DNA from 2 places in the Rossellomorea sp. ABR4_012 genome. Region 2 is predicted to be linked to the other one. Evidence: riboswitches for the same ligand, from Rfam matches in the RefSeq annotation. Region 2 holds a riboswitch; the other holds the start of a gene.
What was found. A riboswitch is a leader RNA that binds a small molecule or an ion and turns the genes downstream of it on or off. The one in region 2 is predicted to bind FMN.

Region 1 (5,344 bases), on a different contig from region 2:
TGTGCAGTGGCCCCGCGGATGACCGTTCCAAGAGTGATGACGGCATCGTACTTGCCTGAACGAGCAAGCTTTTTAGCAATCATCGGGATTTCAAATGCTCCCGGTACCCAGGTGACTGAGATGTCACCTTCATCGATGCCATGTCTTTTAAGAGCATCTTCTGCTCCTCCAAGCAGCTTGGATGTGATGAATTCATTAAAACGTGATACGACGATCGCTACTTTCAGTCCTGTTCCAACTAAATTACCTTCATAGATTGTTTTCATCTTTCATTCCTCCAATTGATCGTTTTTATAGATGTTTGCACCTGTTACTAGAACTTCAATAAATGACCCAGCTTTGAATGCTTCGTTCTTAAGTACTTCTCGTTTTCCAACTTTGACGGTACTTGGATGCTTACTCGGTCCACTATCTCCAAACCATATCCATTGATACCTGCAATTTTACGCGGATTATTGGTTAGTAATCTTATTCGTTTGATATTCAGGTCTCTCAGTATTTGTGCGCCAATGCCGTATTCCCGTAAATCCGCTCCAAACCCAAGTTTATGATTTGCCTCGACTGTATCAAGACCTTCTTCTTGAAGCTTGTAGGCTTTCAACTTATTGATCAGGCCGATGCCTCTACCCTCTTGCCGCATGTATAACAATACCCCTTGTCCCGCCTCTTCTATCTGTACAAGGGCAGTGGCAAGCTGAGGACCACAGTCGCAGCGGTTTGAACCGAAGACATCTCCGGTCAGGCACTCTGAATGCACTCTGACGAGGACTTCCTCATCTTCTTTCCACTCCCCTTTAACGAGGGCGATATGTTCTTTGCCGGTAAGGTTTTCTGTGTATGCAACTGCCTTGAATTGACCGAACTCAGTTGGCAGTTCGATTTCGACTTCTCTCGTAACAAGCTTTTCTTTTTTCCGGCGGTAGCGAATCAAATCTTCGATCGTGATGATTTTCAAATCCCATTTCTCAGCAATCTTCATTAATTCAGGTACTCTTGCCATCGTGCCGTCTTCATTCATGATTTCACAAATGACACCAGCCTGCTTTCCACCTGCCAGAGCAGCGAGATCTACGGCCGCTTCTGTATGGCCTGCCCTTTTCAGTACACCGCCCTTTTTCGCAACAAGCGGGAATACATGTCCTGGACGTTTAAAGTCTTCCGGAAGGGACGAATGATTCAATAACTCTTGGATGGTGGCCGACCGTTCGAATGCACTGATCCCTGTCGTGGATGAACGGTGATCGATACTGATGGTGAATGCCGTTCCATGAGGATCTGTATTTTCATCAGTCATCGGTGCAAGCTTTAATCGATTGGATAATTCCTCTGTTATCGGAGCGCAAATCAAGCCTCTTCCTTCTTTAGCCATAAAATTTATGACTTCGGGCGTGGCTTTTTCGGCAAGAGCTACAAAGTCACCCTCATTCTCACGATTTTCATCATCGACTACGATGACAACCTTGCCGTTATATAGGTCTTCTATTGCTTCTTCGATCGTATGAAACACCTTCAATTCCTCCTCCATTAGTCAGCGAAACCGTGTTGATTCAAAAAATCATAGCTGATATTACTTGAGCTGCTTTTCGTTCGCTGTGCCTGTTCGTAAAACCTATGGAAATATTTGGCCATGACGTCACATTCCACATTGACCATGTCCCCTGTCTTCTTTTGACCCAGAATCGTATCTCCCCTCGTTTGTGGAATGAGTGAAACGGTGATGGAATCATCACTTAATCCAAATACAGTTAAAGAAGTGCCATCAATCGCAACGGACCCTTTCATGATAAAATAAGGAGAAAGTTCTGTTGGAATTGAAATTTCAACATAAACAGCATTTTCGACTTGTTGGAGTCTCTTTACTGTCCCTGTTGCATCGACATGACCATTTACAAAGTGTCCGCCAAATCGGCCGCCGGCAGCCATCGCTCTTTCCAGATTGACACGTGAACCTGCCGATAAGTCCCTAAGGGTTGTCGCTTCAAATGTTTCCGGCATCACATCGACTTGAAATTGATTTTCCGTAAAGGACTTTACCGTCAAACATACTCCGTTCACACTTATGCTGTCTCCGATATGGACATCTTTTAGAATTTGTTTCGCAGCAATGGTAAGTATCATTGATGCTGCTGATTTTTTTATTTGGTCTATTTTACCGATTTCCTCTATGATTCCCGTAAACAATTCATCAACCTTCTTTCATTCTGGATTGTTTCTTAGGGACAGCCACTATTTTGATATCTTCTCCAATAGAATCAATAGAAACAATGTTCATATCCAATCCTTCTGTAATGGAAGATACTCCGCTTCCTCCAAAGCTGGTGAAAGCATTTTTTCCGCCTATAAGCTTAGGTGCCATATACATGACGAGTTCCTGAAAAACATTTTCTTCAAGAAAGGAACCATGAACAGCTGAGCCGCCTTCTACATAGACCGATTGGATCGATCTTGTCCCTAATTCCTTCAATACTTGATGAAGATCGATGCGGCTTGACGGCAGGGTAATGAATTCACATCCTGCTTCCCTGAAAGGAATTTTGTCCTCTTCTTTTACTGATTCACTTGTAATGATGATGGTTTTACTTCCGTTATCTTTCACAACGTTGGATTCTAACGGTGTTCTTAATTGATTATCTAAAATAATTCGAATGGGGTTTTTTCCACCTTGGGGCAAACGGGTGGTAAGGTGCGGGTTATCGCGGATAATGGTGTTGACTCCAACTAATATCGCGTCATGCCGGTGACGATCATAGTGGACATCGAGCCTTGATTCTTCAGAAGTGATCCATTTACTGTCTCCAGAAGGAGCAGCCGTTTTACCGTCTAAAGTGACGGCAGTTTTTAACGTTACATATGGTGTTTTATATTTCATAAAATGAAAGAAATGCTTGTTGAGTTTCAAAGCTTCAGCCTGACACTCTCCAACATGCACTTGTATTCCGGCGTTACGCAGTTGTTCTATCCCTTTACCGGATACCAATGGATTCGGATCTGTGCTTGCAATGAATACCCTTTTTATTCCACTTGAAATAATGAGCTGTGAACAAGGCGGTGTCTTTCCATAGTGAGCACAGGGTTCCAGAGTGACATAGATGTCTGCTCCTTTCGCCTTTTCACCAGCTGCTTTAAGGGCATGGACCTCCGCATGTCCTTCTCCTGCTTTTAAATGGGCGCCTAAGCCAACAATGGCTCCATTGTTCACGACAACAGCACCCACTGCCGGATTCGGAGCTGTTTGTCCCTGAGTGGCTTTGGCCATATTCAGTGCCAGTTCCATATAATCATGATGTTTCAACGTTTCATCCTCCTCTCTTTATAAAAATAAAAACCCCAAGCGAAATTTACTTGGGGAGATTGGCATGACAAATAAACGTATTTTATGATAATTTTCAGAATACTCCATTTCTGCTGAGAGCCCTTTACTAATTAATCAGAAAATACTGCCGTTCCTTCTCCCATCCAGACTTTCACTGTCGGCTTTGGAATTACACCAAATCCACCGTCTGACCTTGATCAGCCGGGTCACGGACTGAGAGCATGCTGCTCATCACCGCCGGTAGGGAATTTCACCCTGCCCCGAAGGAAACCTATTCGATTATTATTATTCAGAAGTTTACTTTAATGTCCTTTAAAGCCCTATTCAATAGGCTTTTTAGTAGGTGTATTTGATAAGGTATTATCTTTAGTGGTAGGTTAATATCCTTCAATATCCTACCGTTCCAAGAGTGATTCCTACCAAAAACCTACCACTGGACTATTAGTATGTCACTTCTGATATTTGAATATTATCACTGCAAATAAAAAAGAGCAAGATATTAATCCTGCTCTCCATCAAACCAATTAAAGAATGCCCTTTTTGAAATCTTATAAAGTTTACCCACTTTGACTACATGAAACGGTGGATCATTAGCTACCATTTCATATGTCTGTCTTCGACCAATTCCCAATACCTTTTGAACATGCGTTGGGGTCATTGTATCTGGAATTTCATTACGGTTAAAGAATGTCCCTTCCATCTGATTCATCTCCTTTTAGTAATTATCTATGTAGCTTGCTGATTGTCCTATAACAATTAAAAGTGTTATTTCTTAACCGGATTAAATTTCTCACATTCATAATCCTCATTAATTTCTTCCTGAATTCGACCTTCTTTAGCCTTTTTCAGTATCGAGCAATTCCTACTAAACCTTTTACATTCCTTGCACTTTTCTTCAAACTGATCCATATGTATTTCTGATTTAAATATTCCTCTGTACTCAACTGGTCTAATGACAATTTCAATACGTGGATTGTTAGAATCATAGTATTGTTCATGAGTACGAGTTAAAATGGTTTTATCATCTATGTAAGCTATACCATTAAGAACATCACACATCACTTTAAAATAGTTCTGTGAGTCCTTATCAGTGCGATCAAAGTAGAATATACAATCCATGTAATGATGAATATGTCGTGTGTTCTCTATGTCCCAATTCTGAAGTTTAACCTGCTCCTTAGCATACTTCTCAAATGACTTCTGAAACTGTTTAGATTCAGGTTTAGTGTATGCCATTACCATGCAACCTTTACCTTTCCTGACTCCTCTATATCCCATATAGTGATTTACAGAGGGAGGAATCTCATTTAGTGTGAGTTTAAGTTCCTTACTCAACTAACCACTCCTTTACATTAGTTTATTTACAATAAAATTGGTATTTCATCGTAAAAAAGATTGTGAATAAATTTTAGAAATCTTATTAAATCAACGTTTATAGTGTCTTGAAATTCACAAACTTTTTACTATTAATCATTTACTACTTTAAAACCAGTAACTTTTACAACTTTTGAGTTAGGAAAGAATTTTCGTGATCTTTCAGCACTTTTTTGAGATATGTGAGCTTTTACAGAAGGTTTTGTGCTGCTACCTCCACCCATTGGAAAGTTAATCACATTACCTTGTTCATCCACATTAGCGACTATGAATAAGTCGTTTGATTCGCTATTACTTTTGTACATTTGTTTCCTCCTCATATTTCAATCGACTTTAGCTTCTTTTCCAACTCATCTCTTTCTTCTAATATCTCCACAGATAGTCGATCCAATATTCCCACTTCTGGATTACCTTCACCAAATTCTTCATTATATGTACTTAATGAACTCTTTGCTGAATTTAAAGCCACTAAGTATTGATCTAATTGATAAAACCTATCCATCAAGTCATATGCTGTTTTCATTTGATCACTCCTCATTTAGAATTATCTATTTTTGAATTCTCTTCATCAGTTCCTTTTTAGGTAGCCACCCAGCATAGAAAAATGATTCTAGTTGAGTCGTGTTTACACAAATAGCTTTGTCACTTTCTTTCTGA
Region 2 (5,344 bases):
CACTTTTATATTCTTTTGAAGATAAAGGCGTGAAGGAGATCAAAATTCAATATAAAGATGGAAGTACACCTGAATTCAGCCATTATGGACCATTATCCTCCATTCCTCTTGACCAGGCTTTGCACCATGCATTTTATATATATTCACCTGACGGACAAGGCAGATATTTGGTTCCGGGTTCCATCAGCCGGAAAAATGTAAAGCAATCGATAGAAGCAATGAAAGAAACGCCATCCGACCTATTTACAAGCGTGATACCAGAAAGTATTTCGATGGATGTGACAGAATTTGAAAATGTGGTCATCGTCAAATTCAATGAGAAAGTAGATTTAGATTCTATGAATTTTCAATCGGCTCAGGAATTCATTGAGGGAATCCTGCTCACAGCGAAGAGTTCCGGCTATGAAAAAGTTCAGTTCCAGAATATCGAACAGGAAAAATGGAATGGGTTCACCTTTACAAAACCACTGGCTACACCACTAAGTCCAAATAAAAAAAGTTTGAAAGAATAGACGATGAATGACTGAAATGGAATGACGATTCTATTTCGGTCTTTTTTTATTGGGTGGACATTTCTACGTATATTTATCTCCATTCTACGTAAACTACCAGAAGGCATTTTTTTGCATTTCATATTTTTGGAAGGTTGTACATACAGTTTTAAGTGTAGTCATTTTTGGCTTTAGTATAGGCTGGAATGTCGGATTACTGGGGTATCTTAAGGAGGACAAGCATGCTGTTGGATTATGTAAGAAGGTTTTTGATTGTTATTTTATTGGCTCTTTGTGTAAGTATCATGTTTCTTACCGGCAAGGAAGTGAAAGCCATGACCAATGAAACAGAAGGTCGATGGATTTTTCCCGTCGAAGGGGTAATAACAGATTTGTATGGAACGCGCTCAGGTAATCATAAAGGAATGGACATCGGGGGGGAGGTTGGCTCCCCTGTATTTGCGGCTGCAGGAGGAATAGTGAGTAAATCGTATTATTCTGAGAGTTATGGCCATGTTGTATTTATCTCTCATGAGAATGGATATGAAACAGTGTATGCCCATCTAAATGATAGGGGAGTGTCCGAAAATCAACATGTACTACAGGGTGACCGGATCGGAAGTGTGGGAAGTACAGGCCGGTCAACGGGCGCTCATTTGCATTTTGAAGTACACAAAGGGGAATGGACTCTGGATAAACTAAATGCCATCGATCCCTTTGAAATATTTGGGCATGGGGAAATCGGTCAGTTGGTTTTTGCCAAGGAACAGGATCCTTATCAAACATTTGAAGCATCGGTAAATGTAAAGCACGTTCCTGAACAATTCTCTGATCACATGGGTAACAATGTAACAGAACCGCATGTCATACATACTGTAAAAAAGAATGAAACATTATGGGGAATTTCAAAGCAATATGGTTTGACTTTAGAAGAATTGAAAGCTCGAAATGACCTGCGTTCTTCACAAGTAAATGTAGATCAACGATTAATCATTCCTCAACGATTAAAAGAAGAATACATTGTAAAACCAGGTGATACACTTCATTCGATCGCAGTGAAAAACAGTTTGAACCTGACAGAACTGTTGGCACTGAACGGTCTTAAAATGAAGGATATCATCTACCCTCACCAAAGGCTGAGGATAAAGAGGGAAAGGTGATTACTTCGAATTCGAAATGTTTTCCTTTCAAATTGACGTTCTTTTATGTATAATGATAGTGTATAAAAAAATAAGATTCGTCTTCGGGGCAGGGTGAAATTCCCTACCGGCGGTGATGAAACACATGTTGTTTCTAAGCCCGCGAGCCTTTAGAGGCAGGATTTGGTGTGATTCCAAAGCCGACAGTATAGTCTGGATGGGAGAAGATGAAGGTTCTAGCCAAAACGTTTAGAAAATGGGAAGCTGAACGTTTATTTGGATACGCCTTTTCAAACTCCGGGATGCTAATGTGATCTGGGAGTTTTTTAAGTGCTGCCGTGGCTGAACGATCTTCTAGAGAGATGAATCTCCAAAGGGAGAGAAGTGCAATGAAAAAAATGACTACACGTACGTTCGTAACAATCGGTATGTTAAGTGCCATTTCGTATGTATTAATGCTTTTTAACTTCCCAATACCACCATTCCCTAAATTTTTGATGGTTGATTTCAGTGATGTACCAGCATTGATTGCCACCATTACTTTAGGGCCGCTTGCCGGCATACTTGTTGAATTGTTTAAAAATATCATCGACTATGTCATGACAGGCAGTGATACTGGTGTTCCAATCGGACACTTTGCAAATTTCGCAGCAGGAGTATTCCTGATTCTGCCGACTTATTATGTTTATTCCCGTTTTCAATCCAAGAAGGGATTATTAGCGGGCTTGGTTACAGGAACGGTCGTCATGAGCATAGCTCTGGGGATACTGAATTATTTCGTCCTGCTTCCTGCTTACAAGTATTTCATGAATTTTGAACTTCCAGCAGGAATCATCCTTACGGGGATCGTGCCTTTTAACATTCTAAAGGGTGCCCTGGTCACCATGGTCTTCTTATTATTGTTTATTCGTCTTCAGGGCTGGCTCACAAAACAGGTTACTGTAAACAGAGCAGCTTAAGACTGATATGATAAGAAAAGCTCTGTCAGCTTTTGCCGACAGAGCTTTTTTAAATGCAGAAAATCCGAAATGAAAAAGGCGACCGGTTTCGATCGCCTTCTTAGTATGTGGACTATTCAAATTTAAGTGCGTCTCCATCAAATGGTTCGTCTGCAACTTTGATCGAATCTGTCGGACAACCTTCAAATGCATCGATCATGTCATCTTCAAGCACATCCGGCACTTCGACAGTACCCTGGTTATCATCAAGGGTCACAAATGCGATACCTTCATCATCATAGTCATAAATATCCGGAGCTGCAGCCCCACAAGCTCCACATGCTATACATGTATCTTTGTCAACGATTGTATATTTTGGCAACGAAAAAACCTCCTGAAAAAAATTTCTATATAATCAATCATTCATTATACATAAAATTAGTTAGAAAAATAACCTAATTTATATTTTATAGAGGAACGAAGAACATTTCAATAGTTAGGTCCTTTATTTATTATATTTATCCTATCTGTATAAAACAAAACATCGAAAGAGTTGAATTTCATGGTACAATATTTGACAATAACCTGCAAAAACAGAGGGGCAATCCAATGACCTATTTAAACTTTGTTATAGTATATTGTTTAAAGCAGTTAAATGGTGAACGTTCCATTTACTCTGTTTATCATATTCTAAAAGGAAAGAAATCGTCTCAGTCCATACAAGACGCGCATTTGTTTCAATTACATTCTTTTTTTCTGTCGCTTCCTAACCTCTCTCGTGATTATTTTAATGAGAAAATCAATGAATTGGCAGAAGAACATTTCATCGAATTGAATGAAGAGTCCAAAGCACAAGTTACCGAAAAAGGAGAAATGGCTATTAATCAGCACCAATTAACAGGATTTTTCCCTTACCATATGAATGGATTGTTATATGGTGATCGAGGCATCGTATTTTGGAGAAGATTGAATTTACTTGTACAAGTTGTTTCTAATACCAAACATAAAGAAACGTCGTATTTTCCTGTTCAGCGCAGCAGAAATGTTCAGGAATGGATCAAGAAATTTCTTAGGGGAGTCTCAGATAAAGACTTGCTTGCGCCTGCTCTATTCAGGGAGCTATATGGTGTATTAAGCGAGATGGAGGCAGAAGAAGATCCTTCTCTGCTCGTTTACCGATTAACGGGTTTCCAGGATTACGGCTTGACTGAAGTTCAAACCGCTGAGGTATTGAATCTCCCTCGAGAGGAATATCGATTCAGATTTCTTAATTTACTTCATGGGGTATTATCGGAAGTTGATCAACAGAAAGAGAAATACTCCCTTTTACTTTCATTAAGTACTGTGAGTCAGCAGCAGAGGAACTTGACGATTTCGACTGCCAAAACATTCGATTTATATAATCAAGGTTTTTCAATCGAGGAAATTGCACGTATCAGAAAACTGAAAGTCAATACAATAGAAGATCATTTTATTGAGATCATCTTAACGCAAGATCATTTTGATCCAGAGCGCTTTATTGACGCCGATGAATTTCAAAAGGCAGTTTCAGTAATGGAGGGACTCGGAACGAAAAGACTCAAACCCATAAAGGAAAAGCTCCCCCATTTAACTTACTTTCAAATCAGGATCGCGATAGCAAAGGCTGGTGAAAGAAATGAATCTCCAACAAGAACTTAACAAGAGGTTTGGTTATTCTTCATTTAGACGAGGGCAAAAAGAAGTGATCGAATCCGTTCTGAATGGAAGGGATACATTGGCCATGCTTCCGACGGGAACCGGCAAATCATTATGTTTTCAATTCCCAGGGTATCTATTAGATGGCCAAATCGTCGTTGTTTCTCCGCTGCTATCCTTGATGCAGGATCAGGTGGAGCAAATGAAGGTCAAGGGGGAAAAGAAGGTCATCGCCATCAATTCCTTTTTACCCTTTCCTGAAAAGAAGCGAGCCCTTGAACGATTACATATGTATAAGTTCATTTTCATATCTCCTGAGATGCTAGGTAATCCGGAGATCCTTGAGAATCTTCAGTCATTGAATGTATCTTTATTTGTCATCGACGAGGCTCACTGTATCTCACAATGGGGACCGGATTTCCGCCCTCATTATTTAAAGCTCGGTGAGATAAGGAAAGGACTGGGGAATCCCACGACCCTTGCATTGACTGCAACCGCAACGAAAGAAGTAAGGGGAGATATTGAGAAAGTGCTCCAGCTGGAAGACGCTGTCGAAATCATTCATTCTGTAGACAGAAGAAATATTGCCATAAATGTTGAGAAGGTGCGTTCACATCAAGAAAAAGTAAATAAGCTTATCGAGTATACTGCTTCCTTAAAAGGAGCAGGAGTCATCTATTTTTCCAGCAGAAGACTTGCGGAAGAAATGGCTGTTGTTCTCAGGGAAAAAGGCATTGAGGATGTCACCCATTATCACGGGGGAATGGAACAGGAGGAGAGAATCCTCATTCAGCAGCAGTTTTTGACTGGTAAATTACGTGTGATATGTGCAACCTCCGCATTTGGGATGGGTGTAAACAAAGAAAATATACGTTTTGTCATACACTTTCATTTTTCATCCAGTCTGGAGGCCTACTTACAGGAAATCGGAAGAGCGGGAAGGGACGGAAACAACAGTGCAGCGCTTGTATTATACACAGAACAGGACCTTTCACTGCCTTTGCAGTTAATGGAAGGGGAGCTTCCTTTTGATGATCAAATCGAGGGGTTTGTCACTTCTCATCAGATATCCTCTGAAGACGAAGTGGCTGCATCTTTA

Region 1: another riboswitch for FMN. It lies ahead of ribD (bifunctional diaminohydroxyphosphoribosylaminopyrimidine deaminase/5-amino-6-(5-phosphoribosylamino)uracil reductase RibD); the one in region 2 lies ahead of ACXAFV_RS09230 (ECF transporter S component).

What each region holds. Positions count from the first base shown of each region.
Region 1 covers NZ_JBSWVK010000003.1:205,378-210,721, reverse strand. The annotation lists gene ribH (6,7-dimethyl-8-ribityllumazine synthase) at 1-266, opposite strand, end outside; gene ACXAFV_RS14080 (bifunctional 3,4-dihydroxy-2-butanone-4-phosphate synthase/GTP cyclohydrolase II) at 314-1,507, opposite strand; gene ribE (riboflavin synthase) at 1,525-2,181, opposite strand; gene ribD (bifunctional diaminohydroxyphosphoribosylaminopyrimidine deaminase/5-amino-6-(5-phosphoribosylamino)uracil reductase RibD) at 2,186-3,292, opposite strand; FMN riboswitch at 3,441-3,585, opposite strand; gene ACXAFV_RS14065 (MerR family transcriptional regulator) at 3,813-4,013, opposite strand; gene ACXAFV_RS14060 (RusA family crossover junction endodeoxyribonuclease) at 4,079-4,648, opposite strand; gene ACXAFV_RS14055 (hypothetical protein) at 4,780-4,992, opposite strand; gene ACXAFV_RS14050 (hypothetical protein) at 5,004-5,210, opposite strand.
Region 2 covers NZ_JBSWVK010000001.1:1,887,504-1,892,847, forward strand. The annotation lists gene ACXAFV_RS09220 (hypothetical protein) at 1-512, shown strand, start outside; gene ACXAFV_RS09225 (peptidoglycan DD-metalloendopeptidase family protein) at 734-1,651, shown strand; FMN riboswitch at 1,727-1,863, shown strand; gene ACXAFV_RS09230 (ECF transporter S component) at 2,020-2,589, shown strand; gene ACXAFV_RS09235 (ferredoxin) at 2,702-2,950, opposite strand; gene ACXAFV_RS09240 (YpbB family protein) at 3,178-4,248, shown strand; gene ACXAFV_RS09245 (RecQ family ATP-dependent DNA helicase) at 4,226-5,344, shown strand, end outside.